Regions from separate parts of the Stenotrophomonas sp. 21LCFQ19 genome, predicted to be linked through region 2. Evidence: predicted binding sites of a transcription regulator. Region 2 holds the regulator's gene; each other region holds the start of a gene.
What was found. Region 2 encodes FliA, which starts transcription of late flagellar genes. Its sites were predicted from a motif close to TAAAGTTTNNCNNNCNNNGGCCGATAA; they were not measured.
Positions count from the first base shown of each region.

Region 1: the regulator FliA is predicted to act here: its motif matches at 9,546-9,572, upstream of AC13FW_RS04060 (methyl-accepting chemotaxis protein).
Region 3: the regulator FliA is predicted to act here: its motif matches at 7,423-7,449, upstream of AC13FW_RS04075 (chemotaxis protein CheW).

Region 1 is NZ_JBSPUF010000002.1:420,113-431,720, forward strand. It holds gene AC13FW_RS04035 (response regulator) at 436-1,122, shown strand; gene AC13FW_RS04040 (transporter substrate-binding domain-containing protein) at 1,127-4,792, shown strand; gene AC13FW_RS04045 (protein-glutamate methylesterase/protein-glutamine glutaminase) at 4,828-5,883, opposite strand; gene cheD (chemoreceptor glutamine deamidase CheD) at 5,880-6,479, opposite strand; gene AC13FW_RS04055 (CheR family methyltransferase) at 6,476-7,321, opposite strand; gene AC13FW_RS04060 (methyl-accepting chemotaxis protein) at 7,335-9,494, opposite strand; gene AC13FW_RS04065 (methyl-accepting chemotaxis protein) at 9,850-11,608, opposite strand, start outside.
Region 2 is NZ_JBSPUF010000006.1:9,017-20,624, reverse strand. It holds gene AC13FW_RS08250 (putative bifunctional diguanylate cyclase/phosphodiesterase) at 1-1,848, shown strand, start outside; gene flhB (flagellar biosynthesis protein FlhB) at 2,079-3,209, shown strand; gene flhA (flagellar biosynthesis protein FlhA) at 3,206-5,314, shown strand; gene flhF (flagellar biosynthesis GTPase FlhF) at 5,467-7,275, shown strand; gene AC13FW_RS08230 (MinD/ParA family ATP-binding protein) at 7,262-8,146, shown strand; gene AC13FW_RS08225 (RNA polymerase sigma factor FliA) at 8,143-8,892, shown strand; gene cheY (chemotaxis response regulator CheY) at 8,906-9,298, shown strand; gene AC13FW_RS08215 (protein phosphatase CheZ) at 9,298-9,918, shown strand; gene AC13FW_RS08210 (chemotaxis protein CheA) at 9,922-11,608, shown strand, end outside.
Region 3 is NZ_JBSPUF010000002.1:431,948-440,915, reverse strand. It holds partial or broken gene AC13FW_RS04095 (methyl-accepting chemotaxis protein) at 1-319, shown strand, start outside; gene AC13FW_RS04090 (methyl-accepting chemotaxis protein) at 452-3,085, shown strand; gene AC13FW_RS04085 (methyl-accepting chemotaxis protein) at 3,495-5,726, shown strand; gene AC13FW_RS04080 (flagellar brake protein) at 6,434-7,201, shown strand; gene AC13FW_RS04075 (chemotaxis protein CheW) at 7,500-7,991, shown strand; gene AC13FW_RS04070 (hypothetical protein) at 8,115-8,498, shown strand; gene AC13FW_RS04065 (methyl-accepting chemotaxis protein) at 8,582-8,968, shown strand, end outside.

The DNA.
Region 1 (11,608 bases), on a different contig from region 2:
CACGCAGAAAAGTTGAATCGAAGCGTAAGGCAAAGCCAGTTCGCTGGCTTATTGAGAAACGGCTTGGCTCCGGGCCACTGTTGGTTCGACCTTGACCGGAATTCGGTGATCAATCGCAGTACAGCACATCTTCCAACGCGATTTGGAATTTCTGTTGGTCAAACGATGGGTAAGAACGATTGCTAGCGATGTCTTGAACAGTCGCGCGCCTGCTGCTCCCCGCACCGCTGGTTACGATCTGCTTTGAAGCATATGGGACAGCTGCGTATGTAGTGAAGCGAGTGGCCTTGATCGATGCATCCATAGCCACGCCTGTGTTTGATGAAAGAGTGATCGCTCTGGCTGGCTGCCGGGGGCGATGGGGAGCGGCAACCAGCACGCTGTCCGGTATCTACTTGGTGTTGCTGGGGTTTGCAGCGTAGAGGAGTTGATTCATTGAAATGGTCAATCATGGCGCCACTCCGCGTTGCGGTGTTGGACGACCACTACTTGATTCAGATGGCTTTGGAACTGCGGTTGTCGCGCGAAGCGGACATGAAAGTTGTTGGTGTATATGCAAACAGTCGGGATCTGCTTGCTTCGTTGAGCGAGACTCCGGCGGATCTGCTGGTGCTGGACTATGCGCTGGGTGCAAGTGAGCTTGATGGCCTGCATCTGATCGGATTGATTCGCCGCAGATTTCCAACGATCTGCATCCTCATTTCGTCCTCGACGGAGACGCCATCCGTGGTGAATCTATCGCTCAGTGTTGGAGCGAATGGATTCTTTGGAAAGTCGGAGAGCGCGGAGCTTCTGGTTGAGGCCATTCGCAAGGTGGCCGCTGGTGAGACCTATGTTTCGCCCGGCTTGGCCTATCGCCTCGGGCGGCAGCCGCTGTCTGCGGGGCGCCCCTCACCTGATGTCAAAGGCGCGCAGCGCCTGTTGAATGATCCATCGCTCTCGCCAAAAGAACGGGAAGTATTGCGCTGTTGCCTGGATGGGATGTCGGTTTCACAGATATCACGAAAGTTCATGCGCAGCATGAAGACCATCAGTGGGCAGAAACAGGCCGCGTTTCGAAAACTTGGGGTCCGCACTGATGCAGAGCTTTTCAAGCTCCAACATAGCCTCGCCTCCGGTTGATTGGATGTTGAGTATTGCAGCCAAGTCGCACATGGTGTCGGACCGAGCATTCATCCGCGCGGGATTGCTTCTTGTAGCACTGCTATCGCTTTTGGCAGGTTCCGCCAAGGCCACCGAAGTGGCCAGAGAGATTTCGCTATTGGCGCGTGCCAGTGCTTCAAATACTGAACTTGAATTTCGAAACGGGGATGAGGATTGGCTGCGGGCCAAGGGCGTGCTGGTCCTTGGGGTTGCCTCGCCAAGCTTCATTCCGCTCGAAATTTTCTCCGGCAATGATCGTTTTGAAGGAGTCACTGCCGATGCTTTCGGTGCGATTGGCGAAATGCTTGGCGTAGAGCTTCGGGTCATTCGCTTCCCCGACAGGTCGGCTGCTTTGCGTGCCTTGGAGCAGGGTGCCGTCGATATGGTTGGCAGCGCCAACAGCTACGAATTGACGGGGCATCCGATACGCTTGACTGAGCGCTATGCTGAAGATACACCGGTGATCTACATGCGCAAGTCAGAGCGCCGACGCATGCCTCCGGCGCTCGCGGGTATGCGCATCGCTGTGGCGGAGGACTATCTTCCGCAAGCCGCGATTCGGCATCTGTATCCAGATGCCGTCATCTCCAGCTATCGCTCGCGCGAGCAGGCACTGGCGTCGCTGGCCTTTGGTAGCGCGGATCTCTATCTTGGGGACATGGTTTCCAGTAACTATCTGGTTAATCTTAGTTACTTCAATCATGTGCGCACGATGGTGGTCCCGCGCATGGATACGGACGGTTTTGCGTTCGCAGTGCGTGAGGATGCTGCGACATTGGAGCGTGTTGTCAATCTTGCGCTGGCCGAACTTCAGAAGACCAATGGCAATGAGATTCTGAAGCGCTGGTCCGGCGGTGGCGGCATCGTGCAGTCAGCGCGTATCGAACTCAGTGCGGTAGAGCAGCGCTGGATAGACGAGAATCCGGTGGTTCGATTCGTCGCCAGCAACGACACGGCTCCGCTTTCCTACTTTGATACCGACGGTCGTTTCAGTGGTTTGAGCGCCGACATCATGCGCGTGATAGCGCAGCGCACCGGTGTGGAGTTCGAGCCGGTTCGGGTGTCCCGGCTTGATCAGCAGATGGCTGCGCTGGAGGCTGGAACAGCGGACGTGACCATGTTGGTGCCGACTGCGTCGCGTGCACAACGATTCAGTTTCTCTCGTCCGTTCGTACAGACCTCATTTGGCATAGTCACGCGTGAAGGAAACGGGAGCCCGGTTTCGCTTGGTGATCTTCGCGGAATGCGCATTGCATTGCCGGCCCGTCATGCATTGAGGGAAATGCTGTTGCCGGCATCGGACTATCAGTTTGTTGAGACCGATACACTGGCGGCAGCCATGGGACTGGTGAATGACGGCAAGGCGGATGCCACCATTGCGTTTCTGCCGATGGCGCTCTACTACACATCCGTGCTTCATGACGGAAAGCTGCGCGTATCAGACGTGGTGGAGGACACGCCGGCGCGACTGGCCATCGCCACGCGTAAGGATCTGCCTGAACTGGCCAGTATCATCGACAAGGCGGTGATGCAGATTCCGCCAGATGAAGTGGACATTTTCCAAAGCCGTTGGCGGCCACGTCCGGACGTCTCACCGGCAACGTGGACGGATTTCCGCTCCTTGATCTACAAGGTAACGGCAGGAATGTTGCTGCTTGTGCTTGTATCGTTGATATGGAATGTACATATCCGCTCGCAGTACCGCCGCCGACAGGTAGCTGAGGACGCGCTGGGTGAACAGTTGAATTTCATGCGTTCGTTGATCAATGGAACGCCGCACCCCATCTATGTCCGCGACGAGCAGGGCAGGTTGGTTACCTGCAACACCAACTACCTTGACATGCTCGCGGTGACCGAGACGAAAGTGCTCGGTAAGACCTCGATGGAAGGTGCCAAGCTCGATCCGCTGGAAGCACAGAGTTTCCACGAGGACTATCTATGGGTGATGGCCAACGGCAAACCGCTTGAAGTGGACCGCACGCTGCACCTGCCCGGGCGGGTTCTGAGTATCTACCACTGGATCTATCCGTACTTCGATTCGCAGGGGCAGGCCAAAGGCGTGGTCTGTGGGTGGATCGATGTGAGCGACCGTCTGCATCTGATGGAAGAGCTGCGCCGTGCGCTTGCCGCCGCTGATCAGTCGAGCCGGGCCAAGACCACCTTCCTGGCGACCATGAGCCACGAGATCCGCACTCCCATGAGTGCAATCATCGGCATGCTTGAGCTTGCGCAGAAGCACGCTGATCAGGGGCGTCTTGATAGGCAGGCCATCGCGGTTGCATATGACTCGGCGCATGGCCTGTTGGAGTTGATCGGCGACATCCTGGATGTGGTCCGCATTGAATCAGGCCATGTCAGCCTGAGCCCGAAGCACGCCAATCTGCGTGAGATGATCGAATCTGTGGCGCGGGTGTTCAAAGGCCTGGCAAGGCAGAAGGCCCTGCACCTGATACTGGAGCTTGACCCCAGTGTGGACTGCGACGTGTCCATCGATCCGATGCGCTTCAAGCAGGTGCTGTCCAACCTCGTCGGCAACGCCATCAAGTTTACTGATCGTGGCCAGGTAACTATTCGCGTGAGAACGGTTTCGGTGGCAGAGGCGCAGCTGCGTCTGCAACTGGAGGTAGCTGATACCGGTATAGGTATCGCCGATGCGGATATCGCGCGTCTGTTTGATCCGTTCGCACAGGCCGACCACGGCCACAGTACGCGCGGTGGAACCGGTCTGGGTTTGCCGATCTGCAGGTTTCTTTGCGAGTTGATGGGGGGCGACATCTCCATCCGGAGCTCGTTGGGCGAAGGGACGACGGTGATGCTGAACTTGCCGTTGGAGGTTTTGCCTGCAATCTCGGCCGGGGTGGATAGTGTGCCGACGTTAGATGCCACGCATCCAAGTCTGAAGGTGCTTGTGGTAGACGATCACTCGGCCAACCGTAGCTTGCTTACCCAGCAATTGGAGTTTCTTGGGCAAAGCGTACGCAGCGCAGCTGATGGACGTGAAGGTCTGGACTGCTGGTTGCAGGGAGGCGTTGACGTTGTCGTTACCGATTGCAATATGCCGGTAATGAATGGGCATGAGATGGCCCGGGCAATTCGACGCCATGAAAAAAGCCGTGGTCAGCCGCCGTGCGTGATCATCGGCTTTACTGCCAATGCGCAGCCCGAGGAGCGGGCAAAGTGCATTGCGTCGGGCATGGATGATTGCCTCTTCAAACCGGTGAGTCTGAGCACACTCTCCAGCATGCTGGTTGCACTGGGTGATGTGACGGGCGCGAGCCCAACGCAGGTGCGTCAACGGCAGATCAACGACATCGCCTCGACACTGTGGGAACTGACCGGTGGTGACACCGCGATGACACGTAGCCTGGTCGCTGAGGCACATGGCAGCTTCGTCCGTGACCTGGCCGAACTGGAGGCATTGCTGCCGGAGTTTGAGCCGCGTGCAATGTCCAATCTTGCCCATCGCATCAACGGTGGGGTGCGCCTGTTGCAGGTTTCGCACCTGATGGACATCTGCGAGCGCATTGAGCTTCTTTGCGATCGGCCTGAAGTGGAACTCGACGAAATCACTGCAAACGCGCAGTTCATTGCCAGTGAGTTGCCCGCCATCATCGCAGTGCTTGCGGCCATGTGTGCGGCGGACCCATAGCCTCATTCGCCGGTCGGGCAGTTTGGCCCGCAGCGTCAGCCGCGGGCGATGCCAAGAATCCGCTCGGCGATCCGGTCCAGCGGCAGCACTTCATCGGTGGCACCCAGGCGCACTGCGCTACCTGGCATGCCCCATACGACCGAACTTGCTTCGTCCTGGGCCAATGTGGTCGCACCGGCCTGTTTCATCTCCAGCAGGCCGCGTGCACCGTCCTCGCCCATGCCGGTCAGGATCACCCCAACCGCATTGGCGCCGGCATTCTGTGCGACCGAGCGGAACAGCACATCGACCGCGGGCTTGTGCAGGTTGACCGGTACGCCGTCGTCAACCCGGCAACGCCAGCGCGCACCATCGCGGATCACCCGTAAGTGGCGACCGCCGGCGGGCAGGTAGGCATGGCCGGGCAGAATGGCTTCACCATCGCTGGCCTCGCGTACCGACATTGCCGAGTGACGATCCAGACGCTCGGCAAAGGCGGTGCTGAAGCTGGCAGGGAGGTGCTGGGTCATCACAATGGCGGGCGCATCGGCTGGCATCATTTCCAGCACCACGCGCAGGGCTTCAGTGCCGCCGGCGGAAGCGCCGATGGCGATCAGGCGATCCGTGGTGCGGAAACCGAGACTGCTGGCGCTGGCCGGCCGCTGCGGCAGCCGACGTGGACCGCCAGCGATGGCGCGTACCCGCGAACGCGCGGCCATCTTCACCTTGCTGCGGATCTCCTCCGCGTATGCGTCCAGCCCGCGTGCGACGTCGAGCTTGGGCTTGGCGACGAAATCCACCGCGCCCAACGACAAGGCCTGCAGGGTGGTATCGGCGCCGCGCTCGGTCAGTGACGACACCATGACCACGGGCATCGGGTGCAGGCGCATCAGGTTCTCGAGGAAGGCCAAGCCGTCCATGCGCGGCATCTCGACGTCCAGGGTCAGCACATCGGGGTTGAGCCGTTTGATTTTCTCGCGAGCCAGCAGCGGATCGGCGGCAGTACCTACAACTTCGATGGCCGGGTCCGCGGCGAGAATTTCGGTCAGCACCTGGCGAACCAGTGCCGAATCGTCGACGATCAAGACCCGGCAGGGTGCCTGCAGGTTCATTCAAACAACTCCACGCCACCACTGACCGGGGTGTGCGACAGACGGGCGCGAACGGCGGTTTCGGTGGCGACCACTTCGGCATCGTGGGCATGCGGCAAGCGCTGCACCACTACGCGGCCGGTGATCGGGAAGAACCAGATCTTGCGCGGATGAATGCCGCATAGATCTTCAGCAACAATCGGGATGTGCTCGGCACGCAGGTACTGGCGCACGAACTCGGCGTTGCGGGTGCCCACCGGATTGCTGGTGAAGCCCTTGAGCACGTTGGCGCCGCCAAACACCTTGGCTTCCAGTCGCTTGCGATGGGCACCACGCTTGAGCAGGTCGTTGATCAGCAGTTCCATGGCGTAGCTGCCGTAGCGCGCGGGCGCGCCGTCGCCGATATTGCCTTCGGGCAGCAGGAAGTGATTCATGCCGCCGATGCCCAGGATGGGGTCGCGGATGCAGGCAGCAACACAGGAGCCCAGGATGGTGGTCAACGCGGTGTCGTCATCCACCACCAGGTACTGGGTTGGCAACAGCTTGGCGGCAATCGTCTGGAAACGGGTGTCGCGGTAACGCATCACCTCATCGGGATGTTGCTGGGGATTTTTCATGCGCCGTTCCTGCGGCTGCGGCGGTACAACGTGCGGCCACAGGGCTGGATGACATCAGCCGCATGCAGGTAGTTCTCCGAGTGGCCGGTATAGAGCAGGCTGTCATCGTCCATGTGCTGTACCAGCCGCGACAGGATGCCGCGCTGGGTGGGCTTGTCGAAGTAGATCATCACATTGCGGCAGAACAGCGCATCGAATGGGCCGCCAACGTCGTAGCGGTTGGCCAGAAGATTGAGCGGACGGAACTCGATGAGTGCGCGCAGTGCCGGTACGACCCGGCACTTGCCTTCATTGGGACCACTGCCACGCTGGAAGTAGCGGCGCTTCATGGCGGGGTCCAGGCCCGCGATGCGGTCCATTGCGTAGACGCCCTGGCTGGCCGTGGCCAGGACCTGGGTGTCGACGTCAGTGGCGATGATGCGCACAGGCGGCGTCATCGACGAGAACGCCTCACAGGCCGTGATCGCCATGGAGTAGGGCTCTTCGCCAGTGGAGGCAGCGCACGACCACAGTTTCAGCGGCGCGCGAGGCGCACGCGCCTGCAATTCCTCGCGCAGCTTGTCGAAATGATGCGGCTCGCGGAAGAACGAGGTCAGGTTGGTGGTGAGCGCATTGGTGAATGCCTGCCATTCCTCGCCGCCGTGCTGCTCCAGCTGGTCCAGGTAATCCTTGAACGAGCGCAGGCCCAGGTTGCGCAGCCGCCGCGACAAGCGGCCATAGACCATGTCGCGCTTGGCCGGCGCCAGTGCGATGCCCGCACGCGCGTGGATCAGCTCGCAGACGCGGCGGAAGTCACGGTCGTTGAACTCGAAGTCGCGCTCGTTGCTGTCCATATCGATCATGGGGTTTGTGTGCTCAGCTGGCCAACGCCAGCGCTTGTGACGGGTTTGCCGCAGCAGGCTTGGCACTCAGCTGGAACACCGCCACAGCCTCGTCAAGCAACGTGGCCTGTTCTTCCATCGCGCGCGCAGCGGCGGTGGCTTCCTCGACCAGGGCAGCATTCTGTTGGGTGGTTTCGTCCATCTGCATGACGGTCTGGTTGACCTGCTCGATGCCAGCAGTCTGCTCCTGCGAAGCTGCGGATATCTCGGCCATAATGTCGGTGACGCGCTGTACCGCGGTGACGATTTCGCCCATCGTCGAACCGGCTTGCTGCACCAGCTGCGAGCCTTCGTCGACGCGCTCGACGGAGTCCTCGATCAACGTCTTGATTTCCTTGGCTGCGCCTGCCGAACGTTGGGCGAGGGTGCGGACTTCGGCAGCAACCACCGCAAAGCCGCGGCCCTGTTCACCGGCACGCGCGGCTTCGACTGCAGCGTTCAGCGCCAGGATGTTGGTCTGGAAGGCGATGCCATCGATCACGCTGATGATGTCGGCGATGCGGCGCGAAGACTGCTGGATCTGACCCATGGTGGTCACCACTTCGTCGACCACCAGGCCACCGCGGGAGGCAACTCCGGCGGCACCGATCGCCAGCTGGTTGGCCTGTCGCGCGGATTCTGCATTCTGGCGCACGGTGGAGGTCAGTTCCTCCATCGAGGCCGCGGTCTCCTCAAGGTTGGCAGCCTGCATCTCGGTGCGGCGCGAGAGATCGGCGTTGCCGGTGGCAATCTCGCCTGCGGCCAGATTGATGCTGTCAGCCGACTGCTGGATGCCCGAAACAATGCCTGCAAGCTGGGTGACGGTGCTGTTGGCATCTTCGCGCATGCTGGCGAAGACGCCCTGGGCGTCGCCGCTCAGCTTGACGGTGAGGTCGCCTTCGGCCAGTGCCTGCAACAGGCGTGATACTTCGCCCAGGTTGTCGTCGCTGACCTGCATCATGGTGTTCAGTGAACGGACCATCGCATGGAAGTCGTGTTCGAAGCGACCCTCATCGCCGCGCTGGCTGAAATCGCCGGCGGCTGCTGCGCTACCCAGACGCTTGATCTCGCTGTTGATGGCGGCGAGGTTGCGCTTGATTGCGGCCATGGTGTCGGTGATGACGCGCTTGTCGCCCGGCAGTACCGGCATGTCCTGGCTGAGGTCACCAACAGCGTATCGCTGTGCCAAGGCGATGACCTGCATTTTCACATCGATGTGATTGCTGACCAGGACGTTGGTTTCTTCCACCATTACCCCGTAGTCGCCGGGGAAGCTGCTGGAATCGATCCGATAGCGGATCATGCCGGCATCGTGCTGGCGCGCCATCTCCGCCTGCGCGCCGATCACTGCGCGCAGCTGGTCCTGCATGTGCGACATGCTGCTGAGCAGCTGGCCGGTCTCGTCCTTGCTGGGCGCAGCGATGCGGTTGTCCATGCGGCCGTTGGCAATGGCGGTGGCAACGGCGGTTGCGTTGCGCAATGGCAGCACGATGCGGTTGCCAATGATCCAGCTCAGTGCCAGGACCAGCAGTACCAGCACACCGCCGGCCACCGTCATGATTGCAGTGAATTTCAGGGCCTGGGCCTGCAGGTCGTCCATGTAGACGCCGCTCGAGACCACCCAGTTCCAGGGGGTATACATCCCGGCATAGGCAAGCTTGCCGACCACGCCATCCTTGCCGGGCTTCGCCCAGCTGTAGGCCACGTAGCCGCCGCCCTTGCGTGCAGCCTCGACCTGGTCGTAGTACACACGCACGCCATCCTCGCCACGGAAGTCCTTCATGTCCTTGCCAACCAGATCGGCACGGAACGGATGCATCAACAGCACATAGTCGTTGCTGTAGATGTTGAAGTAATTGACGTCGCCATCGGAACGCATTTTCTGCAGTGCAGCCATCGCGTACTTCTGGGCATCCTGTAGCGGCATCGCGCCGGTTTCGGCTTCCTTGGCGTAGTGGTCCAGCACGCCATAGCTCATCTCCACCTGGGCGCGAAGTGCTTGCTTGCGGGTCTCGTACAGGTCCAGGTACTGCATGCGCGCCGCGATGACCGACAGGGCGATGACGCCAATGACGATCAGCGCGGTCAACAGGTTCAGCTTGCGCCTGACCGAGATATTGGAGATGTAGTTGTTCCAGAGCGAAGAGATGGTCATCGAATCCGCTGGTTACCTTGCGGTATCAGCGCTGCGTGAAGGGATAACGGGTTATCGGCCGCGCAGGGCGCGAGTTGAGCGGCAAGGCGCGAGCGTCTTGCAGAAGCAGTGGATTCGTTCACGTATGCGAAGAAGGGGCGTGTTGCCGTGTCATTCGGTTGTGGGAGCGGCGTAAGCCGCGAAGCTATTGGTGCTCACAGTCGTCGGCGGTGCCTCAACCGACGGTAGGTCAGCTTCGCGGCTTACGCCGCTCCCACAAACAAAGAAATCCGATGCCAGGGACTGGCATCGGATTTCGGGTCACTCACTTGCTCAGGTTGATGGCGTTGCCGTCGAAAACCGAGAAACGTGCTGCTTAGAACTCCTGCCAATCCGAGTCGGCCAGTTCAGCTACGGCGGTGCGTGCGGCCGCGGCGCGACGACGCGGTGCCGGTGCTGCTGCCTGGACGGCAGGGCGGGGCGCCGGTTCACGCACGTAAGCCGGGTTGTCGGTGACTGCAACGCCTTCTTCCAGCTGGAACACGGACACCACGTTTGCCAGATGTGCAGCCTGCTCTTCCATCGAGCGGGCGGACGCGGTGGCTTCCTCCACCAGCGCAGCGTTCTGCTGGGTGGTTTCATCCATCTGCACAATGGTCTGGTTGACCTGTTCGATGCCGGCGGACTGCTCCTGCGAGGCAGCGGAGATCTCTGCCATGATGTCGGTCACGCGTTGCACCGAGGCGACAATCTCGCCCATGGTGGTACCGGCCTTGCGGACCAGGGCCGAGCCGTCGGCGACCTTGCCGACCGAGTCGTCGATCAGGCCCTTGATTTCCTTGGCTGCACCCGCCGAACGCTGTGCAAGCGTACGCACTTCCGAGGCGACGACGGCAAAGCCGCGGCCCTGTTCGCCGGCGCGTGCGGCTTCCACCGCTGCATTCAAGGCCAGGATGTTGGTCTGGAAGGCGATGCCGTCGATGACCGAGATGATCTCGGCGATCTTGCGCGAGGACTGCTCGATCTGGGTCATGGTGGTCACCACCTGGCTGACCACTTCGCCGCCCTGCGAGGCTACCGAGGCCGCGCCGATGGCGAGCTGGTTGGCCTGGCGTGCCGACTCGGCGTTCTGGCGTACGGTGGAGGTCAGTTCCTCCATCGACGCAGCCGTTTCTTCGAGGTTGGCGGCCTGCTGCTCGGTACGGCGCGACAGATCGTTGTTGCCTGCGGCAATCTCGGTGGCAGCCGAGTTGATCGACACCGAGGACTGCTTGATGCGGCCGACGATGCCGGTCAGCTGCTCGGCGGTGGCGTTGGCATCGTCACGCATGGTGGCGAATACGCCCTGGTATTCGCCGTGCATGCGCACGGTCAGGTCGCCGCGGGACAGGCCCGACAGCAGTGCGGAAATCTGCTCCAGGCTGCTGGCATTGGCGTCGAGCAGGCCGTTGATCTGGCTGGCCAGCTGCAGGAAGAAGCCGTCCTTGTCGGCGGTTTCGATCCGACCGCTGAGGTCGCCCGCGGCGGCAGCCTCGATGATGCGCGCAACTTCCTTCTCGACCTGGGCCTCGGTGCTGCGGTCGCGCCACTCAACGACGTGGCCAACGGCGACATTGTTGTCGTCGCGGATAACCGAGATGGTCTGTGCGAACTCGGCATCCCCAAAGCGCATCTCGCGCTTGAACACGCCGGTCTTGTCGAGTGCTTCCAGTACCTTGCCGTCCACTTCGCCACGATGCTCAAGCACGGTAACCGGCTGGCCGATCAGCGCCTTGCTGGCGTCGAAGTGACTGAGTGCGCCGGTGATCTGCTCGTGGTGTTCATTGAGCTTGTCGAGCAGGGCGCGGTTGGCGTAGACGATTTCCAGATCGCTATTGGTCAGGAACACGCCGGTAGACGAGTAATCCAGTGCGGTGCGGATGCGCAGGTTCTCGTTGGCAACGACCTGGTCACGCTCGATGCGTTCGCGCAGGTCACGCTGCATACGTTGCATGGCGCGCAGCAGGTCGCCAACTTCGTCGGCGCGCGACACGTCGATGGAGCCGTCCAGCTTGCCGCTTGCGACTTCGGTTGCAACGTCAACGGCACCGCGCATTGCCTTGACCAGCGAGGCGGCGAACAACCAGATCAGTGCC
Region 2 (11,608 bases):
ATCTTTGCCCTGTGGCTGGTGTCGCGCCCCACCCTGCCGCACCTGCGCCTTGCACTGGGCGCATTGTTGATGGGCCTGGGCATCGCCTGGATGCACTACGTCGGCATGTCGGCGCTGAAGATGACCCCGGAGATCGACTACGACCGGGTCTGGTTCGTGCTTTCGATCGTGATCGCGGTGGCTGCTTCATGGAGCGCCTTGTATATCGCCTTCCGCCTGCGCACGGTCGAACATGCGTTGCCACCGCGCCTGATCGCGGCCGCGGTGATGGGTCTGGCCATCGTCGGCATGCACTACACCGGCATGGCGGCGGCACGTTTTCCCGCAAACTCCGTCTGCACCGCGGCCACCACCGGCGGCGTTCCCACCGAATGGCTGGCTGCCTGCGTGGTGCTGCTGACCGTTGGCGTGATGGGCGTGGTACTGACCATTTCCCTGTTCGAGCAGCGCATGCAGGCGCGTTTGCTGCATCTGCGCAATTCGATGCTGGCAGCGTCGCTGGACGATGCCCGCAAGGAACTGTTCCATGCCAGCCAGCACGACTCGCTGACCCGCCTGCCCAACCGCCAGCTCTCGCATGAGCGTATCGAACAACTGTTGCAGGGCAACCAACCGTTCGTGGTGATGTCCATCGACCTGGATGGCTTTCGCCATATCAATGGCGCATTTGGCTCGCAGACCGGCGATGCCGCCCTGGTCGACATCGGCGAACGCCTGCGTCAGCTGCTTCCAGCCGATGACCTGGTCGGCCGCCTTGGTGGCGACCAGTTCGTCATCGCCACCCAACTCAGGCATGCCGAGGAGCTGGACTCGCTGGCCGACCGCATCATGATGGCGGTCAATTCCGTGCGCGTTGGCGGGCGTGAGCTGCGCATCACCGCCAGCCTGGGCATCGTCGAGCACCCGCAGGTCGGCAACACCGCCGCGCAGCTGATCGCCATGGCCGAGACCGCCATGGCCTATGCCAGGCAATCCGGGCGCAACACGCATGCGGTGTTCGCCGACTGGATGAACGACAACGTCGAGCAGGACCGGCGTCTACTGGAAGACCTGCGCAAGGCCCTGGGCACGCCGCAGCTGTCACTGCACTACCAGCCGCGCGTGCACGCCAACAGCGGCCGCATCAGCGGTGCCGAAGCGCTTATCCGCTGGCGTCACCCCGAACACGGCTATGTGCCGGCCGAGCGCATCATCCGGCTGACCGAACAGAGCGGCCTGATGGATGTGATCGGCAACTGGGTGCTGGACGAAGCCTGCCGGCAGATGCGTTGCTGGCAGGATGCCGGCAACAGCGAGTGGCGGGTGGCGGTCAACCTGTCGGGGCGCCAGCTGGGCTCGCCGAAGCTGATCGAGGATGTGCGCAGCGCGCTGGAACGCAACGATCTTGAGCCCTCGCGCCTGATTCTGGAGATCAGCGAAGGCGCGGTGATGCGCGACACCGACAATGCCATCGCGGTGCTGCGCAGCGTCGCCGCGCTCGGCGTCGGCATCTCCATCGACGATTTCGGCATCGGTGTGTCCAGCCTGCTGCACCTGAAGCGCTTGCCCGCCACCGAGATCAAGATCGATCGCGCCTTCGTGCTGGCGTTGGAAGAAAGCGACGAAGACGTGGTGATCGTCTCGGCCATCGTTGCCCTTGGGCACGCGCTGAACATGGAGATCGTCGCCGAGGGCATCGAGACCCAAGGTCAACGTTCCTATGTGGAACGGCTGGGCTGCGATCACCTGCAGGGCTACCTGCTCGGCCGCCCGGTCAGTGCGGAGAACTTCATGCGCCTGCACGGCGGCGACGCCCAGCATGCGGCCCTGGAAGCACGGCTGGCTTCGTTCAACACCAGCCAGGAGTAGCCCCGTAGTGCCGAGCCATGCTCGGCAGGGGCATTACCCATGAACCCACGCCTGTAGTGCCGAGCCATGCTCGTCAGGGGGATTTACCGGTATAGCCCTTGCCGAGCATGGCTCGGCACTACAGTGGGATTGCTTGTAATGCCCCAGCCGAGCATGGCTCGGCACTACCGGAAACCGTTCTGGAATGATTTTTGCACGGCCATGGAAGAACCCTCCTTCCATGCCATGCAATGTCCGAGAACGAACAGGCCGGGGAAAAAACCGAACTCCCCACCGAAAAACGCCTGCGCGAGGCCCGCGAGCAAGGCAATATCCCGCGCTCGCGCGAGCTGGCGACCGCCGCGGTGTTCGTCGCCGCCGTGCTGGCGCTGTACGCCATGGCCGGCTCGATGGGCAATTCCGCCCGGCAGTGGATGAAGGCCGCGTTGTCGCCTGAGGTCGGGCTGCTCAATACCCCGAACGCCCTGTTCGGCCACGCTGGCTGGATGTTGCTCAAGCTGATGCTGGCCTTCAGCCCCCTGCTCCTGGTGTGCCTGGCGGCCGGCATGATTGCCCCGGCCTTGATGGGCGGGCTGCAGTTCTCCAACAAAGCGCTGATGCCCGATCTCAAGCGCATGAACCCGTTGACCGGGATGAAGCGTCTGGTCGGCGCCGAAGCATTGGCCGAACTGGTCAAATCAATGCTGCGCGTGGCCTTCGTCGGCACGGCCGCCGGCCTGTGCATCTGGCAAGGTGCCGACGGCCTCCGCGGGCTGCTGCACCTGCCACTGGAGAGCGCCGTTGGCCGCGGCCTGGGCTTCACCCTCAAGCTGCTGCTGGCCACCGCAGGTGCCATGGCCCTGCTCGCCGCCATCGACGCGCCCTACCAGAAGTGGAACTGGCTGCGGAAGCTGAAGATGACCCGCGAGGAGCTGCGCCGTGAGATGAAGGAAAGCGAGGGCAGCCCCGAGGTCAAGGGCCGCATCCGGCAGATGCAGATGCAGCTGTCACAGCGACGGATGATGGAAGCCGTGCCCACCGCCGACGTGGTGCTGGTCAACCCCACCCACTATGCGGTCGCCCTGAAATACGAGAGCGGACGCATGGGCGCCCCCACCGTGGTCGCCCGTGGCGTCGACGAACTGGCCCTGCGCATCCGCCAGGTAGCCGACGGCAACAAGGTCGCCGTCGTCTCGTCACCGCCTTTGGCACGCGCCTTGTATCGGGAAAGCCAACTCGGCAAGGAAATCCCCGTGAGACTGTATTCGGCTGTTGCCCTGGTCCTGTCCTACGTCTACCAGCTGCGCCAATGGCGCACGGGCCCGATGCCGCAGATGGCACCCATCGATATTGACGAGTTCGGCAAGGGAGGCACCCGATGAACGCCCAGACCTCGGGTTTCTCCGCACGCCGCGTCCTGGACATGCTGCGCCACGGGCTTGGCGCGCCATTGATCGTGCTGGCCCTGCTGGCAATGGTGGTGGTGCCGCTGGCCCCGACGGTGCTGGATGCCCTGTTCACCCTGAACATCGCCATCTCCATGCTGGTGCTGCTGGCCGTCGTGTACGTGAAGCGACCGCTGGACTTCACCATCTTCCCGATCGTGCTGCTGGTCACCACCATGCTGCGGCTGGCACTGAACGTGGCCTCCACCCGCGTCATCCTGCTCAATGGCCAGGACGGCCACGAAGCCGCCGGCAAGGTGATCGCCGCCTTCGGTGAATTCGTCATCGGCGGCAACTACGCCGTCGGCATCGTGGTGTTCGCGATCCTGACCATCATCAACTTCGTGGTCATCACCAAGGGTGCCGGACGCGTGTCGGAAGTGACCGCGCGCTTCATCCTGGACGCCATGCCCGGCAAGCAGATGGCGATCGACGCCGACCTCAACGCCGGTTTGCTGACGCGCGAGGAAGCCAAGGTCCGCCGTGAAGAAGTCCGCGAGGAAGCCGATTTCTACGGCGCAATGGACGGCGCCAGCAAATTCATCCGCGGCGACGCCATCGCCGGCATCCTGATCCTTTTCATCAACATGCTCGGCGGCCTGGCCGTGGGTGTACTGCAGCACGGCATGCCGTTCGGCGACGCAGCGGCCACCTATACGCTGCTGTCGATCGGTGACGGCCTGGTGGCCCAGCTGCCGGCATTGCTGGTTTCCAGCGCCGTGGCCATGCTGGTCACCCGCGCCTCGCGCTCGCAGGACATGAGCGAAGCGATGATGGGCCAGGTGTTCGGCCAGTACCGTGCATTGGCCATCACCGCCGGCATCATCGGCCTGGTCGGCCTGGTACCGGGCATGCCGAACCTGGCCTTCCTCAGCCTGGCCGCCATCCTTGGCTTCATCGCCTGGAAATTGTGGAAACGCGAGACCAGCGCTGCCGCCAAGACCTCCGCCAACGACACCAGCACCAACGAAGGTGGCTTGAACGCCCTCGGCCAGCCGCAACCCGCCCCAACCGCTGAATTGACCTGGGACGAGTTGCGCCCGGTCGATCCACTGGGCCTGGAAGTCGGCTACCGGCTGATTCCGCTGGTCGACAAGGCCCAGGGCGGCGAGTTGATGACACGCATCAAGGGCGTGCGCCGCAAACTCACCCAGGACCTGGGTTTCCTGATTCCGCCGGTCCATATCCGCGACAACCTGGAGCTGCCGGCCACCCATTACCGCCTGCTGATCCACGGCGTGCCGGTCAGCACCGCCGACATCCATCCGGACCGCGAGCTGGCGTTGGACCCGGGCAGCGCCATGGGCACGCTGGAAGGAATTGCCGGCAAGGACCCGGCGTTCGGCCTGGACGCCACCTGGATCCAACCGCATCAGCGCGCCCATGCCGAGTCGCTGGGTTACACCGTGGTCGATCCCGCCACCGTGGTCGCCACCCACCTGTCGCACCTGATCCGCGAGCACGCGCCGGAACTGCTCGGCCATGAAGAAGTCCAGCAGCTGCTGGCGACCCTGGCCAAGAGCGCGCCCAAGCTGGCCGAAGACCTCTCGCCCAAGGCGCTGCCGCTGTCCACCGTGGCCCGGGTGCTGCAGAACCTGCTGATCGAGCGCATCCCGATCCGCCAGCTGCGCAAGATCGCCGAAGCGCTGGTCGAAGCCGCACCGGTCACCCAGGACCCCGCTGCGCTTACCGCCTCGGTACGCGGTGCGCTGGGCCGCTTCATCGTGCAGGAAATCGCCGGCTCCTCGCCGGAGCTGCCGGTGTTCACCCTCAACCCGCAATTGGAACGCGTCTTGCAGGAGTCAACACAAGGTAATGGCGCCGCACTGGAACCTGGTCTCGCCGAACGCCTCCACCAAAGCCTTGCCGACTGCGTCGGCAAGCAGGAGGCCCGCAACGAGCCGGCTGTAGTGCTGGTACCGGCCCCGGTCCGCGCCGCGCTGGCGCGCCTGGTCCGCCACAGCGTTCCCTCGCTGTCGGTCCTGGCCTACAGCGAAGTGCCGGAAGACAAACGCCTGAAGCTGGTCGGCACGATCAGCTGAGGCAGCCCGAAAACCGACACCGTCAGCAATGCCGGTGACGGAAACCAGACACCTGCTGCACCGCACCCATTCCGCAAGAAGGAGCCCGCCACGCCATGTTCGACATCGCCAACGCCACTCCTTCGCCGCAGCCTCACTCCCGGTACCAAAGCATGAAGATCAAACGTTTCGTCGCCGCTGACATGCGCACCGCCATGAACCTCGTGCGCAAGGAACACGGCCCCGATGCCGTGATCCTGTCCAACCGGCGGATCGAGGAAGGTGTGGAGATCGTGGCTGCCGCGCACTACGACGAGACCGCGGTGAAGCAGGCGCTGGAAGCCAGCCGCCCGGCCCCGCCGGCACCGGCCAAGCCGCGCAGCGCCGCCGAAGCCATCATGGCCGCGATGACCCGCCGCAAGGCACCGGAACCGGAACCGGTCACCGCCACCACCTCGGCCGTCGCCGCCCTGGCACGTTCGGCGGTTGGCGCCACCGGTCGCTCCATCGACAACAGCATCGAGCTGGCACCGGGCAGCCGCTTCGCCGGCCTGCTCAAGTCGGCCGAGGTTGAACCAGTCGCTCCCCGCGCGCCGGCCCCGCAGACCTTGTTTGCCACCCAGCCGGCCAGCGCCGACGAACTGCCGATCGTGCCGGCGTTCCGTCCGGCCGGCAGCGCCGCTGCGGTCGCGCCGCTTGCAACCGTACCCGCTGTCACCCAGCAGGCCAGCTTCGCCGACGCCATCGCTGCCGTCACCATCGAGCCACCTGCTTCGATCGAGCGCGCACGCTTCGTCATCGATCCGCCGATGCCGGAGTCGGAGCTGGCCCCACTGCAACCGGCGGCTACCGTGGCAATCCCTGCAATTCCTGCTGCGCCGGTCCTCGCCGTCGCCGCGGTGGCACCTGCAATCGAGCAGGTCGCGCCGATCGCTACACCGATCGCTGCGTTCGCAGCCCCGCAATCGGCTGAAACCCCGGTCGCCGTCGCCATCGAAACCGCCGCTCCAGCAGCGGTCGCCAGCACTGCCCCGGTCAACCCGATCGCCACCAGCCCGGTGATCATCGCCCGCGACGACGAACAGCTCAGCCAGCTGCGCCAGGAAGTGGCCGGCATGCGCCACCTGATCGAGCGCGAGATGAACCGCTTCACCGATGAACGCCTGCGTGGCAGCGCGGTGCGCGCCAATGCGCTGGACCTGATGGACGAATACGGCTTCGACGCCGGCCTGGCCCGCGACGTCGCTACCCAGATCCCGGCCGACATCGATCCCAGCCGCGCCCGCGGCCTGATGCTGGGGCTTATCTCCAAGAAGCTGCCGATCGCCCCGGTCGACCCGATGGAAACCGGCGGCGTGATCGCCCTGGTCGGCCCCACCGGTGCCGGCAAGACCACCACCATCGCCAAGCTGGCCTCGCGTTTCGCCGAAGCCCATGCCGCCCGCGACGTGGCCCTGGTCACCACCGATACCCAGCGCATCGGCGCCCGCGAGCAGCTGTACGGCTTCGGCCGCCAGCTCGGCATCGCCGTGCATGAGGCCAACAGCGGCACCGACCTCAACCAGCTGCTGCAGAAGCTGGCCGACTACAAGCTGGTGCTGATCGACACTGCCGGCCTGGGCCAGCGCGACCGCGCCCTCACCGCCCAGCTGCAGTGGCTGCGCGCCGCCGGCCAGATCCGCACCCTGCTGGTACTGCCCGCCAACACTGCCTTCCAGGACATGGACGAAGTAGTGCGCCGCTTCAGCGCCGCCAACCCGCAGGGCGTGGTGCTGACCAAGCTGGACGAGACCGGCCGCTTCGGTTCTGCCCTGTCGGTGGCGGTCGATCACCGCCTGCCGATCACCTGGGTGACCGACGGCCAGGACGTCCCGGAAGACCTTTATCGGGCCTCTGCCGCAAATCTTGTACTCCGCCTTGAAGATTTGCGCCGCGCGGCCGATATGCCCTGCAACACGGAGTTGAACAATGCAGTCGCGTGAGTACGCCAAGCTGACCAACACCTTCCCGCTGTCGGCAACCCGGCACGAACCCGCCGGCCCGGTACGCACCATCGCGGTCACTGGCGGCAAGGGCGGTGTAGGTAAAACCAATGTCTCGGCCAACCTGGCCGTGGCACTGGCAGGCATGGGCAAACGTACCCTGCTGCTCGACGCCGACCTGGGCCTGGCCAACATCGACGTGGTGCTGGGCCTGCAGCCCAAGCACACCCTGGCCGACCTGGTCGCCGGACGCGCCACGCTGGAAGAAGTCATCATCGAAGGCCCGAACGGCGTGCTGGTGGTGCCGGCCGCCTCCGGTCGCCGGCACATGGCCGAGCTGCAGCCGGCCGAGCACGTTGGCCTGGTCAATGTCTTCTCCGAGCTGGAGCGCGAGCTCGATGTGATGATCATCGACACCGCCGCCGGCATCACCGACAGCGTACTGACCTTCTGCCAGGCCGCCCAGGACACCGTGGTGGTGGTCTGCGACGAGCCGGCCTCGATCACCGATGCCTACGCGCTGATCAAGGTGCTCTCGCGCGAGCGCGGCGTGGATCGCATCCAGGTCGTCGCCAATATGGTCCGCGACCCGAACGAAGGCCGCGCCCTGTACGAAAAGCTGGTGCGGGTCTGCGAGAAGTTCCTGATCGATGTCTCCCTGAACTACCTGGGCTGCGTACCGCAGGACGACTGGCTGCGCCTGTCGGTGCAGCGCCAGCAGCCGGTGGTCAAGCTCTATCCTTCCGCGCCAGCCTCGCTGGCCATCAACGAAATCGCCCGTCGCACCGCGCGCTGGCAAGCCCCAACCGCCCCGCGCGGCGGCGTTGAGTTCTTCCTGGAACGCATCATCCAGCAGAAGGTGAAGGCATGAACAATGCAGCCGCCCAATACCGTGAAGTCCAGCGCAACGCGGCCAATGACTGCATTGCCCGCCACGCCGACCTGGTACGCCGCATCGCCCACCACCTGGCCGCGCGCCTGCCCGCCAGCGTCGAGGTCGATGACCTGATCCAGGCCGGCATGATGGGCCTGATCGAGGCCTCGCGCAGCTATGACGCCGAACAGGGCGCTTCGTTTGAAACCTACGCATCGATCCGCATCCGCGGCTCGATGATCGACGAGATCCGCCGTGGCGACTGGGTGCCGCGCTCGGTGCACCGCCGCGCCCGCGATGCCGCTGCCACCATCCGCCGCCTTGAGCAGAGCAGCGGCCGTGCGGCCAGCGCCAGTGAAGTGGCCGAAGCGATGGAGCTGCCGCTGCCCGAATACATGCGACTGGTTGAAGACGCCTCGCGTGGCCAGGTCTTGAGCCTGGAGTCGCGGATCGAAGACCAGGGCGAGCTGGACACCCCCAGCACCGGCGGCCCCAACCCGCAACAGGTATTGGAGCGCAGCCAGTTCGGCGCCGAGCTCGGCAAGGCCATCGGCCAGTTGCCCGAGCGCGAGCAGCTGGTGCTGTCGCTGTACTACGAGCAGGAATTGAACCTGAAGGAAATCGGCGCGGTATTGGGCGTGAGCGAATCCCGCGTCTGTCAGATCCACGGCCAGGCCACGCTGCGCCTGCGTAGCCGACTGAAGATTTTCGAGGCGGCCGACGCCGGGCTCGAAGAACCATGAAGAGGAAAGTCTTTTGAACAAGAACATGCGCATCCTGATCGTTGACGACTTCTCGACGATGCGCCGCATCGTCAAGAACCTGCTCGGCGATCTGGGCTTCACCAATACCGCCGAAGCCGAGGACGGGCATGCCGCGCTGTCGATGCTGCAGACGCAGTCGTTCGATTTCGTCGTCACCGACTGGAACATGCCGGTGATGACCGGCATCGAGCTGCTCAAGGCGATCCGCAACGATGCCAAGCTCAAGACCTTGCCGGTACTGATGGTTACCGCCGAAGCCAAGCGCGAGCAGATCATCGAGGCCGCCCAGAGCGGCGTGAACGGCTACATCATCAAGCCGTTCACCGCACAGACCCTGGAAGAGAAGCTCGGCAAGATCTTCGAACGCCTGGCAGCGAGCGCCTGATGAACCAGCCCGGGGAAGCATTGAGCGACAAATCGGCCCTGGTGCAGCGCCTGCAGGACGCACTGGCAGCATTGGAAAGTGGCGATGAGGCTGGCTGGCGTCGGGAAATCGACGCACTCGCCGCCCTGCGCACGCAGCCGATGATGTCCGGCCTGGGCAGGCTTGCACGCGAACTGGGCCAGGCGCTGGGCGAACTGCCCAGCGTGCCCAGCGAAGCCGGTGAGCTGGACGACGCCTGCGCGCGCCTGGACCACGTGGTGCAGATGACCGAGCAGGCCACCCATCGCACGCTCGATCTGGCCGAAGAATGCCGCGCGCTGACCGAACGCCTGCGTGCGGACGGGTTGAACGCCGAACAGGGCGAAATCCTCGAACGCATCCGCCACAACCTCACCGAAGTGGCGCTGACCCAGAGCTACCAGGACCTGACCGGGCAGATCATCCGCCGCGTGGTGGGCATCGTCCGTCGCGTGCATGAAGGTTTCGGCGCGCTCGGCCTGCCGCCGCCGGAAGAAGAAGCGCGCAACCAGGGCCTGGCTGGCCCGGCCGTCAATGGCCTGGACCGCCACGCCGTGTCGCAGGTGGACGCAGACGACCTGCTCTCGGACCTGGGGCTGTAACGCATGAGTGCTTTTGCCGACGACATCGCCGCCGACTTCATCATCGAAGCGCAGGAGATCCTGGATCGCCTCGGCGAGCAGCTGGTGACGCTGGAACAGGCACCGCACGACAGCGACCAGCTCAACGCCGTGTTCCGTGGCTTTCATACGCTGAAAGGTGGCGCCGGTTTTCTGGCGATCCATCCGATGGTGGAGCTGTGCCACGCCGCCGAAGAAACCCTGGGCATGGCACGGGCCGGCAAAGCCGAACTGCTGGCACATCACTTCGACGCCGCCCAGCAATCGCTGGATTGGCTGCAGGCCATGCTCGACGCAGTCTCCTCGGGCACCGAACCGGAGCACGCACCTGCTGCGCTGATCGCACAGTTCGATGTTGGCGCCGCCCCCGTGGTCGCAGTCGTGCAAGCGGCCGCTGCGCCTGCCGGTGACAGCGACCTGATCAGCGAAGACGAGTTCGAAGCCCTGCTCAACGAACTGCACGGCAGCGGTACGCCCGGTGCCCAGCCAGTCGCAGCGGCAAAGGCCGGCGATGACCTGATCGACGAAGACGAATTCGAAGCCCTGCTGGACAAGCTGCATGGCGGTGCCGCACCTGGCGCCGTTCCCGTACAGCCCGTTCCCGCCGCGCCAGCCAAGCCCAGGCCAGCCGCGCCCCCGGCCGCAGCCCCCCGCGCTGCCGCCGGCGCCGCCAAACCGGCAGCGGCAAAAGCCGCCGAACCCGAGCACACCGTGCGCGTGGACACCAAGCGGCTGGACGCCATCGTCAACCTGATCGGCGAACTGGTGCTGGCCCGCAACCGGCTCAAGACCTTGCGCATGCGCCTCAAGGACGAAGAGCTCGACCGTGCAGTCTCAACCCTGGACATCGCTACCGCGCGCCTGCAATCGGCGGTGATGCGCACCCGCATGCAACCGGTCGGCAAGGTGTTCTCGCGCTTCCCCAAGGTTGCCCGTGACGTCGCCCGCTCACTGCAGAAGGAAGTCGATCTGGAGCTGATCGGCGCCGATACCGAACTGGACCGCAACCTGGTCGAGGCGCTGGCCGACCCGCTGGTGCACCTGGTGCGCAACGCCATCGATCATGGCGTCGAATCGCCGGAACTGCGCGAAGCCCAAGGCAAGCCGCGCATGGGCCGGGTGCGCCTGTCCGCACAGCAGGAAGGCGACTACGTCAGCATCGAAGTGCAGGACGATGGCGCCGGCATCGACCCGGAACGCCTGCGCGCCAAGGCCCGCGACAAGGGCCTGCTCGACCCGGAAGCCGCCGCCCGCCTGAGCAGCGAAGAGTGCCTGCACCTGGTATTCCTGCCCGGTTTCTCGACCAAGCAGGAAGTCACCGACATCTCCGGCCGCGGCGTCGGCATGGACGTGGTGCAGTCGCGTATCCGCGAGCTCAGCGGCCAGATCCAGATCCAGTCCGAGCTGGGCCGTGGCAGCCGCTTCCTGATCCGCGTACCGCTGACCCTGGCGATCCTGCCGACCCTGCTGGTGCAGGCTGGCGAGGACGTCTATGCCCTGCCCTTGGCCCGCGTGATGGAAGTGCTGCACGCACCGGCCACCTCGCTGGGTTGGTTCGATGGTCGCGCGGTGCTGGATCGCAAGTCCCACACCCTGGCCCTGCTGGACCTGCGCCAATGGCTGGGCATCACCCCGGCACCGTCCTCGCTGCTGACCATCGTCGTGCTGCAGA
Region 3 (8,968 bases), on a different contig from region 2:
GGAACAGAGCGCCGGCATCGACCAGGTCAACCAGACCGTCATGCAGATGGACGAAACCACCCAGCAGAACGCCGCGCTGGTGGAAGAAGCCACCGCCGCCGCACGCTCGATGGAAGACCAGGCCAACCAGCTGACCGAGGCAGTAGCAGTATTCCGCACCGGTGCAGCGCAAGCCGTTGTGGTGCAGCCCCAGCAGGCCAAAGCTGCGTTTACCCCCGCCGCACCCACCCCGGCCCGTCGTCTGCGTGCAGTCGCCCCGGCGCAACGCGGCAATGCCGCCGTGCGCGTCGACAACGACGGTGACTGGCAGGAATTCTGATCGCCAGCTGCACATGTATGAACGACGCCCCTGAATAGGGGCGTCGTCAATTCAGTGCAACAAAACGCTCCAGCTCCGCCTCCAGATGCCGATGTACTGAGAAATCCCAACACACCAGGCCAGCAGTAACCCATGTCTTTGCCCACGAGTTTCCTTACCCGCAGTATTGCAATGCGCTTGATGCTGGGAACGGCATTGGTCGCGACCGTCGCATTTGGCCTCACCGCACTGTTCATCTACCTGCGCAGCAGCGACGCACTGCTGTCAGCCTCGCGGGTAAGCCTTGAGAACATCGCCCAGCTCGAGGCGCAACGCATCTCCACCGAACTCGGCCACGGCTTTGAAGCCAACGACACCTTGTCGCGCAGCTTCCTTGCACTTCGCCAGCAAGGCGGCTTCAGCCGCGTGAGCGCTGCCCAGGTGATGCAATCCCAAGCCCTGGACAATCCGCAGTGGGTGGGTGTGGGCACCTTGTGGGAGCCGCAGGCCTTCGACGGAGACGATGCCAACCATGTCGACGCCGACGGCCATGACGCCAGCGGCCGTTTCATGAGTTACTGGGCCTGGCAGGGTGGCGCACCGGTGCAGGAACCGCTGCGTGGCTATGACGTACCCGGCGACGGCGACTGGTACCTGCAGCCGGCCGCGACCAAGAAGCCATCGGTGCTGGAACCGTACAGCTATGAGATCGGCGGCAAGAAGATCCTGATGACCACGCTGGCGACCCCGATCGTGCAGGACGGCCAGTTCCTGGGCGTCGTCACGGTGGATTTCGCCCTGCAGTCGCTGCAGGACCGCCTGTCCAAGATGCGCCCGATGCAGGAAGGCTACGTCCGCCTGCTGTCGCCGGCGGGCACCATCATCGCCGACCGTGATCCGGCCAAGGTCGGCAGCAAGGCCGATGATGCCGACACCCGTGCGCTGCTGGCCAACACCGCCAGCAACAAGATCACCTTCGAGCAGCGCCGTGATCCGGTCCTCGACGAAGACGTGGTGGAAACCTATGTTCCGCTGAAGATCGGCGATGCCGAGCAGAGCTTCGCCTTCGGCGTCGTGGTGCCGCGCGCCCTGCTGATGGAACAGGCACGTACGCTGCTGTGGACGATCATCGTGGTCGGCATCGTTGCCGCGCTGCTGCTGTGCGGCGCACTGTTCCTGCTGCTGCGCAGGTTCGTTTTCAAACCCTTGAACGAGGCGGTCAAGCTGTCCGACAACATCGCTGCCGGCAAGCTCGACAATGCTGTGAGCGTGCAACGTGACGATGAGCTTGGCGCCCTGCTCACCTCGATGCAGCGCATGCAGTCGCAGCTGCAGTCGGTGATTGGCGCTCAGCGGGAAATGGCAAAACAGCATGATGCCGGCGTGATCAGCCACCGCATGGACGAGACCGCCTTCCCCGGCGACTACGGCGTGATGGTCAAGGAAAGCAACGCGCTGGTCGCTTCGCACATCCAGATGCTGCTGTCCGCACTGGAGATCATCAAGCGCTATGCCAATGGCGATCTGTCCGTTGATATCGAGCGCCTGCCCGGCGAGAAGGCCGTCATCACCGAGACCGTGGATGCGGTCAAGGCCAGCCTGTCGGCGATCAACAATGAGATCAAGCGCCTGGCCGGTGCCGCCGCACAGGGCGACTTCTCGGTGCGCGGCGATGCCACTGCCTACCAGCATGATTTCCGCGACATGGTCAGCAGCCTCAACCAGCTGATGGAAACCACCGACGGCAACCTGTCCGAGCTGTCGCAGCTGCTGCAGGCCATCGCCCGCGGCGACCTGACCGCGAAGATGCAGGGCGATTTCCACGGCGTGTTCGCCAACATGCGCGACGATGCCAATGCCACCGTTGAACAGCTGACCGACATCATCGGCCGCATCCAGCACGCGGCCTCCAGCATCAACCTGGCCGCCAGCGAAATCGCCACCGGCAACAGCGACCTGTCGCGCCGCACCGAGCAGCAGGCTGCCAACCTGGAAGAAACCGCGGCCTCGATGGAGGAACTGACCTCCACCGTGCGCCAGAACGCAGAACACGCGCGCCAGGCCAACCAGCTCGCCATCGGCGCGCATGGCGTCGCCAGCCAGGGCGGCACCGTGGTTGGCCAGGTCGTCACCACCATGAGCGCGATTGAAGCCTCGTCGAAGAAGATCGCCGACATCATCAGCGTCATCGACGGCATCGCCTTCCAGACCAATATCCTGGCGCTCAACGCCGCGGTGGAAGCCGCGCGTGCCGGCGAACAGGGCCGCGGGTTCGCCGTGGTCGCCTCCGAAGTGCGCACCCTCGCCCAGCGCTCCGCCGCTGCGGCCAAGGAGATCAAGGGCCTGATCGACGACTCGGTCGGCAAGGTCGGCGAAGGCTCGGCGCTGGTGCAGCAGGCCGGTACCACCATGGACGAGATCGTCACCTCGGTGCAGCGCGTGACCGACATCATGGCCGAGATCTCGGCGGCTTCGCAGGAACAGAGCGCCGGCATCGACCAGGTCAACCAGACCGTCATGCAGATGGACGAAACCACCCAGCAGAACGCCGCGCTGGTGGAAGAAGCCACCGCCGCCGCACGCTCGATGGAAGACCAGGCCAACCAGCTGACCGAGGCGGTGGCGGTGTTCCGAACTGCTGTGGATAGCGGCAACAAGTCAGCGAACAAGGCGCCGGTCGCAGTCGTCACACAGCATCCGCAACACCGTCCGCGCCCGCTTGCCGTCAGCAACCGCAGCGGCCAGGCAGCGCGCAAGCTGGATGAGGCGAACTGGCAGGAATTCTGACCGCTCCGCCGTTACACAAAGCCCCCGGCCGCCAATGCCGGGGGCTTTTTTGTTTCCGCGATTCACCGGCTTGAGCAATACGCTGAAAACCGTCACCTGCGAATGATCGTAAGAGAGCTGGTGAAATAATATGAAATGGTGAATGGGCGCACATTCATTCCAAGCGGCGCATCACTAAAAGATCCTGATGTCCTTGAACGGCTAAGACTTGTGATGCGCACTCAGCTAATTGTGCTGAATCCTTCAGAATTCCGGACGTAGAACCCCCTACAGCACAGTAAGAAAACGCCGTTATCGGCTATGACAACACCCGCATAGGCTTGCGGCGTGGACACTACGCTGTGCAATCCAGGGTTGGATGAGACCCCTCCACAGCGTCCAAATCTGCAGTCGATCCGGAGAGTTAGAGATGGAGTTCTTTCGCAACCTCAGCATCGCCAGAAAACTCGCAGTTGCTTTCACCCTGACCACCCTCACCACCCTGGCCATGGGCGGCTTTGCCGTACAGCGCCTGCATCAGGCCACCGCCCAGCTCGACCAGGTCAGCGCACGCTACATGCCGGCCGTGCAGTATCTGGAGCGCATGCGTGCGGATCTGGCCGAGATCCGCATCGCCGAGTTGTCCCAGCTCTCCCATCTGGACGAGCCGGCATTTGTCGCCGAGTACAACCAGCGCATCATCGAACAGCGGCAGAAACTGGCCGAGCACCGCAAGCAGTACGAAGCACTGCCGGCCGACAGCAGCCAGCAGGCGCTTTACGGCGAACTGGGCAAGACCCTGGACGCCTACTTCAGCGCGCACGCCTTGATGGAGAAGGCCATCAGCGAGGGTCAATCCGAACTGGCCCAGACCATATCCAACGATCAGTCGCGTGTCAGCCGCCGCGACCTGTTTGACGCGGTGGAGAAGCTCAGCGTTCACGTTGCCTCGGTACTGGACAAGGAAGTCGCCGCAGCCAAGACCGCGCAGACCCGCAGCACCACCGCCATCATCGTCTGCATGCTGCTGCTCGGCCTGTTGTCCATCGCCTTGGGCGTGGTGATCGTGCGCGCCATCGTGCGCCCGGTGAACGATGCACTACGCGCCGCGGACGATGTCGCCAATGGCCGCCTTGACGGCACCATCGACGGCAGCCGCAAGGACGAGGTCGGCGCCCTGCTTGCGTCCATGCAGCGCGTGCAGAACCAGTTGAAGGCCGTTATCGGTGCGCAGATCGAGATGGCGCGCGAACACGACCAGGGGGCGATCAGCTTCCGCATCGACGAATCCCGTTTCCCCGGCGAATACGGGCGCATGGTGCGCGAGGTCAACACACTCGTTGCACAGCACATCGGCGTCAAGATGCGGGTGGTCGAGGTGATGCGCCATTACGCCCGCGGCGATCTATCGGTGGACATGGATCGTCTGCCGGGCGAGAAAGCCGCCATCACCCAAGCCATGGACAGCACCAAAACCAGCCTTTCGACGATCAACAACGAGATCAAGCGCCTGGCCAATGCCGCGGCAGCTGGCGACTTCAGCCAACGCGGCAATGCAGACCAGTTCGAACACGATTTCCGCGACATGGTCGGTGGCGTCAACTCGTTGATGGAAACCACGGAGGAGAACCTCGGACACCTTTCGCAGCTGCTGAAAGCGGTTGCCCAAGGCGATCTGACCCAACGCATGGAAGGTGATTTCCGTGGGGTTTTCGCCCGCATGCGTGACGATGGCAACGCCACCATGGATCAGCTGACCAACATCGTCTCGCGCATCCAGGCGGCCAGCGGCAGCATCAGCCTGTCGGCAAGCGAAATCGCCACCGGCAACGATGATCTTTCGCGTCGCACCGAGCAGCAGGCCGCCAACCTGGAAGAAACCGCTGCATCCATGGAGGAACTCACCTCCACCGTCCGCCAGAATGCCGAGCATGCACGCCAGGCTGATCAGCTGGCGCGCGGTGCGGCCGAGGTCGCGGCGCAGGGTGGCAGCGTGGTTGGGCAGGTAGTGACCACCATGAGCGCGATCGAGGCCTCGTCGAAGAAAATCGCCGACATCATCAGCGTCATCGACGGCATTGCCTTCCAGACCAATATCCTCGCCCTCAATGCTGCGGTTGAAGCAGCGCGTGCTGGCGACCAAGGCCGCGGCTTTGCGGTAGTTGCCTCGGAAGTGCGCACGCTGGCGCAGCGTTCGGCGGCGGCAGCCAAGGAGATCAAGGGATTGATCGACACCTCGGTCGACAAGGTGGCCGAAGGCTCCCAACTGGTACGCAACGCTGGCAACACCATGGATGAAATCGTTGCCTCGGTGCAGCGTGTCACCACCATCATGGCTGATATTTCATCAGCCTCGCAGGAGCAGTCCACCGGTATCGACCAGGTCAACCAGACCGTCATGCAGATGGACGAAAGCACCCAGCAGAACGCAGCACTGGTCGAGGAAGCCACTGCCGCCGCACGTTCCATGGAGAACCAGGCACATCAGCTCACCGATGCAGTGGCGCAGTTCCGTCTGGCCGGCTCGGTCAGCGCCTCTTTGGCCAAGGTTGCGGCCAGCCCCGACGCGACGCCGCCGCGTGCTCGTCCCGCGCTGCGAGCGATCCCGAAGCCGGCCAGCCGCGCACCGGTTGCCAGTACGGATGACTGGCAGGAGTTCTAAGCCAGCAATGGCAATGGCGGGCAGGACCTCTCCGTCCTGCCCGCCATCGTCGGCTGCCCCGGCATTCTGCTATGCGTTGTTCACGCTGCGCACCTGGTAAGTGAACGCTCATGGACATTTCAACGCCTGGCTCCTTGTACCCCCGTAGTTCCCAAGCGGCACAACGTCATCCCGGTAAAGCGGCGTGCATCGAGCGCCGACATGCTCGCGCTCCGCGACATCCGCCTCAGCATTGACACGCCCGGAAAACACCAGTCGCTTCACAGCGCTGGCGCAGCCACTGCAGTCGCCAACGCCCGACCCCGGGGCAGCAACCGGCCAGCTTGCGAGCGTGACTCAAGGTCGTCTCGACGCGCGCAGCCATCGCATCGGATAGCCTGGTGCAAGTCACACCCGGGGCAGCCTCCCCTCTCCCGCTGGGCATCCATCTCCATCGCGCTCCATGCCGTTGGATCGATGTTTCCCGCATCCCACGCAAAGAAGACACCTGTATTCAGCTGCCATCGAGCAGGCATGGCAGTGTTGTTCCGACTCTCCGCAATACGCTTGCCCCGACAGCCAAGCCCCTTGCCACAGTCGGCGGATCCCCCTACGCATGGAGAAACTCGTAACAGTCCGGCTAAAGATGCTAAAAAGGCGGCCGTTATCACACTTTGTAGCGCATTGATCAGCGCTGCGCCGATCATCGACCAACCGTAACCGTGTCCATGCCCGACCAAGAATCGCCCGCACCGACGCCTTCCCCGCACGCCGGCAACCTGTATGCCGACGACCGCTACATGGTGCGCAACCCGCATCAGGTGCGGCACCTGTTGCAAGCCATGATCGACCAACGTTCGATGATCAACGTGCACCCGGACGGGCGTGACCAGGCCTTCCCATCAGCGGTACTGGACGTGGACATGCATCGCCTCGTGCTCGATGCCAGTCCGGTGCCCTCGATCAACCGCTCGGTCGAGACCGCCAGCGACCTGCTCTGCTTCGGCCAGGTCGACAAGGTCACGGTGCGCTTCCAGCTGGAAGGTCATCGCCGTATCGAGCGCGACGGCCATGTCGCCTTTGAAGTCCCCCTGCCGGAGGAGGTCTATCACCTGCAGCGGCGTGAGTTCTATCGACTGGAAACCCCGGTCGGCGATTCGCCGTATTGCGTGCTGCCAGACCCGGATGGCGGTGAAGCCACCCGCTGGCGGGTGTTGGACATCAGCGCGGGTGGCATCGCGTTGCTGCTGCCACCCGATCAGAATCTGCTCAAGCTGCAGAGCCGCTATAGCTGCGTGCTGGAGATCCCGGAAAGCGCGCCGATCCCAACCCCGCTGGTGGTCTGCAACCTGCGCCAGCAAAAGCAGCCCAATGGCACGGAGATGACCCGCATCGGGCTGCGCTTCGATGACCTGCCACGCGGTGCGGACAACAGCATCCAGCGCTACATCTTCCGTATAGATCGTCTACGCAAGGCACGTAGCAACGGCGATTGAGTTACCCCCTCCAGCGGGCACCCGGGTTTGAACTCCGGACGATGGCCCTGGCCACGTCCAAAGCCGCGCAGCAGGTACCCGGCGCCTGCAGGCATGATCCTTGTCCCGGGCAGCACCACGCGACAGACCCGGGCGACAGAAAAATGGCGCGCCGAAACATGATGACGCGCACATTTCAAACACCACGCCGCATCACAGCACGGCATTCCCAGCCGGCCTCCTAAAGTCCCCCGCCGCAGCGCCGATACCGGTGCATCAGCCGCATCGCATCGGCAGCCCGCCAGGACCAGGATCCGCCATGAATGACTCCCGCAGCACGTCCGCCGATACCACCGGTGGCGAGTACCTCAGCTTCACCCTCGGCAACGAACACTACGGCGTGGATATCCTGAAAGTGCAGGAAATCCGCGGTTATGACGCCGTCACCCGCGTCCCCGATGCCCCCGACTACATCAAGGGTGTCATCAACCTGCGCGGCACCATCGTGCCGGTCATCGACCTTCGCCTGAAGCTGCGTCTGGACGAAGCACGCTATGACGCCTTCACCGTGATGATCGTGCTCAACGTCGAAGACCGCGTTGTCGGCATCGTCGTGGACAGCGTTTCCGACGTGATCCCGCTCAACGCCGAGCAGATCCGCCCGACCCCGGAATTCGGCGCTGCAGTCGATACCCGCTTCATCTCCGGCATCGGCACCCAGGACGATCGCATGCTGATCCTGCTGGATATCGAGACCCTGCTCGATACCGCCGATCTTGGTCAGCCGAGTGTCGCCGAAGAAGCAGCCTGAGCAGCCATTTCGCAAAGTCGATCACAGTTCCGCGCATGCAATTCAAGCCCCACGTCTGCGGGCCGATAGCGATTGCATGCCTGTCCTCCCCGACTGGCCCTCTATCCCTATCCGGAGTTTCCGATGTACAAGCATGTACTTCCGCTGTTTGCTGCCACCGTACTGGCGACCGTCGCCTTCGACGCCGCCGCCGATGCCGAGATGATCCCGCCGGAAGCCGCAGCACGCTTTGCCGGCAAGGACGGCATGGTCTGCGGCAAGGTTGAAAAGGCCCGCTATGCAGAAGGTTCCGAAGGCCAGCCGACCTTCCTGCACATGGGCGGCATGTTCCCGCGCCACACCTTCTCGGCACGCATCGCCGGCAGCAACCGCAGCAAGTTCGGCTTCCCGCTGGAAACCCTGGAAGGCAAGACCGTCTGCGTGATCGGCAAGATCCAGCGCGATGCGTCGCGCGCCGAAATCGAAGTGGCGTCGCCGGCCGGCCTGAAGCTGGCAAACATCAAGTAATCCGCCTTTCGTCGCGCCGGTCCCGCCGGCGCGCCACCCCGCCCCTGTGACATGGCGGGGCCTGTTCCCGGAGATCGCGCAAGATGCAGTGGATCAACTCGCTGAAACTGAAACCGAAGCTGATGCTTACCTTCGGCGTCGTGCTGTTCGTCATGTTGTTGCAGGGCATCGTCGCTTATCGCGGCCTGCATTCGCTGAACAACGTCACCACCGACCTCGCTGAAAACCGCATGCCCAGCCTTCGCACCACCGGTGAGTTGAGTGGTATGGTCAGCGAATACCGCAATGCGTCCTATCAGAGCCTGGTGCGCGCAAGCGATGACGTCAAAGCCGACGCGAAGGCGCGTGCCACCGAGCTGCGCATGCAGATCGACACCACCATCGCCGCCTATCCGAAGCTGATCGACAGCCCCGAACAGAAGAAGCTGTTCGACAAATTCGTCGCCGACTGGGGCAAGACCGCTGCTTCC